Regions from separate parts of the Agaribacter flavus genome, predicted to be linked through region 2. Evidence: predicted binding sites of a transcription regulator. Region 2 holds the regulator's gene; the other holds the start of a gene.

Region 1 (4,432 bases), on a different contig from region 2:
TATCGTGTTCAAGCCCTGTCAACTTGTTTAAGCGCAGATCAAGTATTGCTTGCGCCTGTTCTTCCGTTAAATAATATTCACCGTCCCGTATGCCATATTCTGGCGCTAACCAATCTGGACGTGCTGCGTCATTTCCGGCTCTAGCCAGCATTTCAGCCACATCGCCTAGTGCCCAGCCAGTTGCGACAAGTGCTTTTTTCGCTTCTGATGGACTCGGAGATTTTTTGATTAGCTCAATCACGGGATCAATATTCACCAACGCGATTGCTAAGCCTTCAAGTATATGTGCTCTGTCGCGAGCCTTGCGCAATTCGAAAACGGTTCTTCGCGTAACGACTTCTCGCCTATGCAGAACAAATGACTCCAGCACTTCTTTGAGGTTAAACACTTTAGGCTGGTTTTTGTCTAAGGCCACCATGTTAATGCCAAAAACAGTTTGTAATTGGGTGTTAGCATATAAGTGGTTAAGCAAGACTTCTGCAGACTCGTTGCGTTTGACTTCAATGACAATGCGCATACCGTCTTTATCGGACTCATCACGCAATGCAGCTACGCCTTCTACTCTTTTTTCTTTGACTAGTTCGGCAATTTTCTCAATCAGTCTTGCTTTGTTTACCTGATAAGGAATTTCATGAACAATGATGGTTTCTTTGCCATTTTCCTCTTGCTCAATTTCTGCTTTTGCACGCAGATAAATCTTTCCTCGACCCGTTTTATAAGCATTGATAATACCCTGTCTTCCACTGATAATCGCCGCAGTAGGGAAATCTGGTCCGGGGATATGCTCAATAAGTTCTTCAAAACTAATATCTGGGTTTTCAATTAAGGCTATACAACCGTTGATTACTTCGCTTAGGTTATGCGGAGGGATGTTTGTAGCCATACCCACAGCAATACCAGATGAACCATTCACCAGTAAATTGGGCACTTTTGTTGGCAACACATCTGGAATATGCTCAGTGCCATCGTAGTTGGGCACAAAATCAACGGTTTCTTTGTCCAAATCGGCTAATAATTCGTGGGCAACTTTTGCCATGCGAACTTCTGTGTATCGCATTGCTGCAGCAGAGTCGCCATCCACTGAACCGAAATTACCCTGCCCATCCACAAGCATGTAGCGCAATGAAAAAGGTTGAGCCATACGAACGATTGTATCGTAAACGGCTGAATCACCGTGCGGGTGGTATTTACCAATAACGTCACCGACGACACGCGCTGACTTTTTGTAGGGTTTGTTGAAATCGTTTTTTAGCTCATTCATCGCAAACAAAACACGGCGATGGACAGGCTTTAGACCATCTCTAACATCGGGAAGTGCACGCCCTACGATTACGCTCATCGCATAATCTAGGTAACTGTTTTTTAACTCTTCTTCGATATTAATGGGGGAAATATCTTTGGCATTGTCAGTCATAAACTGCATGGTCCTTGTTTATGTAATCAACCTTTTTAAATATGACACAAAAGCTTTCTTGGTTTTGGCTTTCATTTTGCGTGATTTGATACTTTACGGCATCAGCTCACAGTAGGCTTTAACAATATTTAGGCCTTACTTTGTCCAGTCAAGTTGTTACTTTGTTATTATCACCTTTTTTAACATACGGATAGTAACACAAAACTTACAAAAAAATGTAAATTTTCCATCTGCTATTCGTATTCAGGATCAAAAAGTGCAACAATACCAAGGCCTTGAATCTATGCCTGAAGCGGAGTAAAAAGTGAACGATTTGTCAAATTTCAATCAATCTGAAGCAAATGTAGATGCTGAAGAACTGTCGAAGTTTGCGGAACTTGCCAGTCAATGGTGGGATCCTAATGGAGAGTTTAAATCACTTCACGATATCAACCCACTTCGCGTTGACTTTATCGAAGAACAAGCCGACGGGCTATTCGGAAAGTCGCTTATCGATATTGGCTGTGGAGGCGGGATTTTGAGTGAAGCATTAGCGCAAAAAGGTGCCAAAGTAGTAGGAATAGACATGGTAGAGGCATCATTAGACGTGGCTAGACTGCATCGTTTAGAATCTGGTGTTGACGTCGAATACGCACTGAGCACAGCTGAAAATTATGCCGATAACAATGCTGGGCAATTCGATGTTGTCTGTTGTTTAGAAATGCTGGAACATGTCCCTTCGCCCGCTTCTATAGTAGATGCAGCTGCCAAACTAGCAAAGCCTGGCGGACTTTTAGTATTTTCGACCTTGAATAGAAATCCAAAGTCTTGGCTACTGGCTATCGCGGCTGCTGAGTACCTCTTTGGGATGGTTCCCAAAGGTACACATGATCACAAAAAATTTATAAAGCCCAACGAATTGGTCTCCATGATCGAAAACGCAAACCTAGTCGTCAGTGATATGACAGGCTTGCATTTCAATCCGATCACCCAGCAGTATTTTCTGTCTAATAACAATGTAGATGTCAATTATTTTGTTGTGTGTAGAAAACCAATGCTTAATTGTGCAGTAAACAACCCTTAGCAATAAACGAAAAAAATAAAAATAATTTAATAGAAGACGTAAAAATAACTTGCAACAATTGTATTACAATTCAATTCATCCGTTTAAGGTTAGCTGCTACTAACAAAAAATTGCGATAACAGTATTAGAGGCTCAACCACTATATATAGTGGTTGCAAAGCGGATAAAGACTCATTATCTTGTGTCATACTACTTCAACACTTACGTACAAGAGCTAGTTTACTTTGCGTTTTGTGTCGCGCTTAAAAATTAATAACAAATCAGTTGCTGAGTCACTTTGCTGCTTGCGAAAGGCCTCACAATAAGAGCATAAAAATAATGAATAACGATCTTTTAGTTACCAAAAGAGATGGTAGTCAAGAAGCCATCGACCTCGACAAAATTCATAAAGTGGTGACCTGGGCCACTACTGGCCTCGAAAATGTCTCAGTATCTCAAGTAGAAATCAAAGCTCAGATTCAATTTTACAACGGGATAAAAACGGAAGAAATTCACGAGACACTAATAAAGTCAGCCGCTGATTTAATATCAACTGATACACCTGACTATCAGTATATGGCTGCGCGATTAGCCATTTTTCACTTGCGCAAAAAGGCATATGGACAATTCGAACCCCCCGCTTTATATGACCATGTAAAGTCGCTTGTCGAAAAGAAAAAATACGATGAACATTTGTTGACTGACTATACAGCTGAAGAGTTTGCTGAAATGGAGAGTTTTCTTGACCATCAGCGCGACATGAACTTTAGCTATGCTGCAGTCAAGCAACTTGAAGGCAAGTATTTAGTTCAAAACAGAGTAACAGGTGAAATTTACGAAAGTGCGCAGTTTTTGTATATATTGGTAGCCGCTTGCTTATTCGCAAAATACCCCAGCGATACTCGTATGGATTATATTCGCCGTTTTTACGATGCGGCATCGAGTTTTAAACTGTCCTTACCTACGCCTATCATGGCTGGAGTGAGAACACCGACTCGCCAGTTTAGTTCATGTGTACTTATTGAAACAGGTGACAGCTTAGATTCAATCAATGCCACAGCCAGTGCAATCGTGAAATATGTTAGCCAACGCGCTGGTATTGGTATAAATGCAGGAAGAATACGCGCATTAGGTAGTCCCATTCGAGGTGGCGAAGCTTTTCACACTGGGTGCATACCTTTTTATAAATATTTCCAAACTGCGGTTAAGAGCTGTTCTCAGGGCGGCGTAAGAGGTGGAGCCGCAACCTTATTCTACCCTATTTGGCACTTAGAAGTAGAAAACTTACTGGTATTGAAAAATAACCGTGGTGTTGAGGAAAACCGCGTAAGGCATCTTGATTATGGCGTACAGTGCAATAAGCTGATGTACACGCGTATGATTAAAGATGATTACATCACTTTATTTAGTCCTTCAGATACGCCTGGCTTGTACGATGCATTTTTCCAAGACCAAGACAAGTTTGAACAACTATACGTGCAATACGAGAACGATGACAGTATTCGCAAGAAGCGCATAAAAGCCATAGAACTCTTTAGTTTGTTTATGCAAGAACGAGCTAGTACCGGGCGCATTTATCTACAAAATGTCGATCATTGCAATACGCATAGTCCTTTTGACGCGAGCGTTGCACCCGTTAGACAAAGTAATTTATGTTTGGAAATTGCTTTACCCACTAAGCCACTCAAAAATGTTGATGATGCAGAAGGCGAAATAGCCCTATGTACCCTTTCTGCTTTCAACCTTGGTAAAATTGAGAGCTTAGACGAATTTGAAGAACTCGCCGAATTATCTGTACGCGCGTTAGACAGCTTGCTCGATTATCAAGATTACCCTGTACCTGCCGCGTTATCCGCGACAATGGGCAGAAGAACGCTCGGCATAGGTGTGATCAACTTTGCCTATTACTTGGCTAAAAATGGCGTTAAATATTCTGATCACAGTGCAAATGGCCTTATCCATAGAACCTTTGAGGC
Region 2 (4,432 bases):
AATGCTGCTCCTTTCACTTGATTCACAGTAAGGCTGACACCATCCACCGTAATTGATCCCTTGTGAGCAATATATTTTGCAAGCTCGTCTGGTGCTTTTACCCAAATTTCGACGTAACGACTGTGATCGGTAACGGATACCACTTCACCCACACCATCCACATGCCCAGACACAATATGTCCACCAAATCGGGTATCAGGACGCATGGCCTTTTCCAAGTTGACGCTACTGCCAGTTCGATAATGAGCAAATCCGGTATGCTTGATTGTTTCTTCGGACACATCTGCAGCGTAATAATCTGCTCCAACATCAACAACCGTCAAACAAACGCCGTTTGTGGCAATGCTATCCCCGAGTTTTACATCTGACATATCGAGTGTATTTGTATTTACAACTAAACGAATATCCGAACCATTATTAAATAATCGCTTAATTGTGCCTTTTGCTTCAATAATTCCAGTAAACATAGATTAAGATCTGTCGGTCTTGTTTGTTGAATCCAATTTGATTCTATATTTTACATCATTACCCACGCGAGTAATGCTCGAAAATGGCGCCGATATTGCTTTTTTTAAATCAGTCAGTTCAGGTAATACTAACAAATCTCTACCTTTATCACCCAAAATAAGGGGTGCCTGATATACAATGAGCTCATCTATCAAACCTTCTGACAAAAGAGCGCCACACAAGGACGCGCCAGCCTCCACCCATACCAAGTTAATGTGCTCTTCTATCGCTAAGTACTGCAATGCTTCATGTAGGTCTACGTGCTCACCAACTGATTTTATTTGGTGTTGCCGTGTACCGGGTAAGGATACAAGAGATTGATTTTCTTTGAGATTAAATACCAAATTCTGGTTTCCGTCCTTGAATAACTGAAATTGTGACGATAGTCGATTCTTGCCATCAATAATGACTCGAAGAGCTTGTTTTCCTCTGTAGTTAAAAGCACTTTGAGTGGCTGGTTCTAAGCTGTCACTTCTTACTGTTAATCGAGGGTCGTCGCTTATTACCGTATTGGCACCAGTTAATATGGCACACGCTCTTGCTCGCTCAACTTGCACATCCTCGCGAGCGGCTTCGCTTGTGATCCATTGGCTCTTACCATTTGCTAAGGCAGTTTTACCATCCAAACTACAAGCGAGTTTAGCAATGAGGTATGGGCGTTTTTTTTGCATTCTATTGAAAAAAGCGACATTGACTTTTTTGGCTTTTTGCTCGAGCACGCCAAGCGTCACATTGACATTTGCGTCTTTCAGCATGTTCACACCTCGGCCAGACACCAAAGGATTGGGATCTGTGCAGGCTATGACTACCCTTTGGACGCCCGCTTCGATCAGTGCCTGCGTGCAAGGTCCAGTTCTCCCCGTGTGCGAGCAGGGCTCCAAGGTTACGTATACATCGGCACCTTGCGCATTTTCTCCTGCTGAACGTAAGGCATGTATCTCTGCGTGAGGCTCACCCGCCTTTTTATGGTAGCCCTCACCGACTATTTTGTTGTTTTTAACAATTACACAACCAACTTGAGGGTTTGGCGTAGTCGAATACTGGCCTTTCTTTGCTAAAGAAATAGCATAGGCCATATATTTGGCATCATCGATTGCGTTCATACACACTTATTGCCTAGGTTAGTCATCTGATAAACGTGCAATTTCTTCGCCAAATTCTTTAACATCTGCAAATGAGCGATACACTGAAGCGAACCTTACATATGCAACCTTATCTAACATCTTCAAGTGTTGCATGATAAGTTCCCCGATAAACTCGCTTTTTAACTCTCTCTCACCAGTTGCACGCAAAGCTGATTTAATTTGATTGATGCATTTTTCGATTGATTCTGCGCTAACAGGACGCTTTTCCAGTGCCCTCTCGATACCGGCTCTAAGTTTATGTTCATTAAAAGGTTCGCGAGTGTTATCGCGTTTAATAACCCCGGGAAGCACAAGCTCTGCCGCTTCGAAGGTGGTAAAACGCTCGTTACACACTGTGCATTGGCGTCTTCTGCGAACCTGCGCGCCATCGGATACCAAGCGAGAGTCAATCACCTTGGTCTCTTGCTGTGAACAAAATGGACAGAACATTAATCGCTCCAATAAAAAACAAAAGAGTCGGAACAAGTCCGACTCAACACTTTTGGCTCAAGCAATCTTTCCTTTACGAGCAATCATTCTGCATTCTGTTAGACTACTTGTACGCTTACGCCCCTTTTTAATAACGCGCAGAGTTACTCACTGTATACAGGGAAAGACTCACACAAAGTCACCACTTCTGACTTTACTCTCTCAATGACACTATTGTCACCCATGTTGTCTAAGACGTCACAAATCCAAGTGGCTACTTGTTTTGATTCCGCTTCGCCAAATCCTCGGCGAGTGATCGCTGGGGTACCAATACGCAATCCACTTGTTACGAATGGAGAGCGTGGGTCATTTGGCACTGAGTTTTTGTTAACAGTAATGTTAGCCGAACCTAAGGCAGCGTCAGCATCTTTACCCGTAATATCTTTATCTATTAAATCTAGTAAAAATAAATGGTTATCTGTGCCATTAGAAACAACTTTGTACCCACGCTCTTGAATAACGGCGACCATCGCTTTTGCATTTTTTAATACTTGCGCCTGATACGTTTTGAACTCATCAGAAAGGGCTTCTTTAAAAGCCACTGCTTTGGCAGCAACAACGTGACATAGCGGTCCACCTTGATTGCCAGGGAAAACTGAGCTGTTTAGCTTTTTGTAAATAGTTTCGTCACCACAAGCAGAAATTATTAGTCCGCCTCGTGGCCCGGCGAGTGTTTTATGTGTTGTAGTCGTCACAACATGAGCGTGAGGGACTGGGCTAGGATAAACCCCCGCGGCTACCAAGCCAGCAACATGAGCCATATCAACTAAAAGATAAGCACCGACTTTATCCGCAATTTCTCTAAAACGCGCCCAATCAACAATTCCAGAATAAGCCGAAAAACCACCGATAATAAGTTTTGGTTTGTGCTCCAACGCCAGCGCTTCAACCTGCTCGTAATCAATCACCCCTGTCTCAGGATGTAGACCATATTGCACAGCATTGTATGTTTTACCCGAAAAGTTAACGTGTGCGCCGTGCGTCAAATGCCCACCATGCGCAAGGCTCATGCCGAGAACAGTGTCATTGGCTTCAATTAAGGCCATAAAAACCGCTGAATTAGCTTGAGAGCCAGAATGAGGCTGCACATTCGCATAGTCAGCGTCAAACAATGTTTTAGCACGCTCAATGGCTAGCTGTTCAGCAATATCAACATATTCACAACCGCCGTAATAGCGCTTGCCGGGATAACCCTCAGCATATTTATTTGTTAACTGAGAACCTTGAGCTTCAAGCACACGTGGACTGCAGTAGTTTTCAGAAGCAATCAACTCGATATGATGCTCTTGGCGCTGCGTTTCCTTTTCCATTGCAGCCGCTAATTCAGGATCGAATTCTGCGATGGTCATTTTGCTTGATAACATAAGGTCTCCTTGGGCAGACAGAAATTTCTGATACAGAACATAAAAATCGCGTGTATTTTAGCCCAAAAACTAAATTTGTATAGGCTTACTTAGGAATATCTTAGCCAAAAACTGTAAATTAAAATGCAGCAAAAATGTAAGACTATTTAGTGGCTTTTTCTAATAATTTCACTCGCTCATAGAGTTTATCGATAGAGCGCAGTTTAACTGTGTTTCGCTGCCAGTCTTTATTGGGAGCAGCAGGGATGCCAGAGGAGTATACGCCTTTCTCTTTAATACTCTTTGTTACCATAGAAGCCCCCGTAATTTGCACACCATCAGCGATGCTTATGTGGCCATTGATTGCGCATTGACCCGCAATAACCACATACTTGCCAATATGAGCACTACCCGCAATCCCCACACCACCGCATAAACAGCTGTGATCGCCAATAATAACGTTGTGCGCGATATGCACATGATTATCTATAATGCAGTTTTTACCAATCACTGTATCGTCAAGCGCACCGCGATCAATACACGAATTAGCACCAATTTCGGTGCGTTCGCCCACTAACACGCTGCCCACTTGAGGGATCTTCACCCAATTTCCAGCATCGTTTGCATAACCAAAACCATCGCTACCCACAACCGTTCCACTATGAATCGATACCTCGTCGCCCAATATTACATGATGATAAATCGTTACATTAGCACGCAATTTAACCCCACGGCCTAATTGGCTCCCTTTCCCTATGTAAGTATTTGCGCCAATCTCACAGTCATCACCAATCTGCGCTCCATCGTCAATTACAGCCCCTTCGCCGATGGCAACATTTTTTCCTAGCTTCACAGTACTGGCAATCACCGCTGTTTTAGCGATGCCCGAATCTACAGAAGGGGTGGTATCGAGTAGCTGCGCAGCTAAGGCAAATCCAAGGTAGGCATCTTTAACCAGAATGGCATTGC

The links. The regulator NrdR, encoded in region 2, represses ribonucleotide reductase genes. The targets are predictions, from matches to a motif close to AAACACNANATNTNGTGTTT.
Region 1: nrdA (class 1a ribonucleoside-diphosphate reductase subunit alpha) is a predicted target of NrdR. The motif match lies at 2,612-2,631, and genes of this name have one in related genera.

What each region holds. Positions count from the first base shown of each region.
Region 1 covers NZ_JBHRSW010000014.1:284,291-288,722, forward strand. Annotated here, with positions in the region: gene gyrA (DNA topoisomerase (ATP-hydrolyzing) subunit A) at 1-1,414, opposite strand, end outside; gene ubiG (bifunctional 2-polyprenyl-6-hydroxyphenol methylase/3-demethylubiquinol 3-O-methyltransferase UbiG) at 1,719-2,477, shown strand; gene nrdA (class 1a ribonucleoside-diphosphate reductase subunit alpha) at 2,796-4,432, shown strand, end outside.
Region 2 covers NZ_JBHRSW010000017.1:44,409-48,840, forward strand. Annotated here, with positions in the region: gene ACFOHL_RS10710 (riboflavin synthase) at 1-467, opposite strand, end outside; gene ribD (bifunctional diaminohydroxyphosphoribosylaminopyrimidine deaminase/5-amino-6-(5-phosphoribosylamino)uracil reductase RibD) at 471-1,610, opposite strand; gene nrdR (transcriptional regulator NrdR) at 1,629-2,081, opposite strand; gene glyA (serine hydroxymethyltransferase) at 2,225-3,484, opposite strand; gene lpxD (UDP-3-O-(3-hydroxymyristoyl)glucosamine N-acyltransferase) at 3,627-4,432, opposite strand, start outside.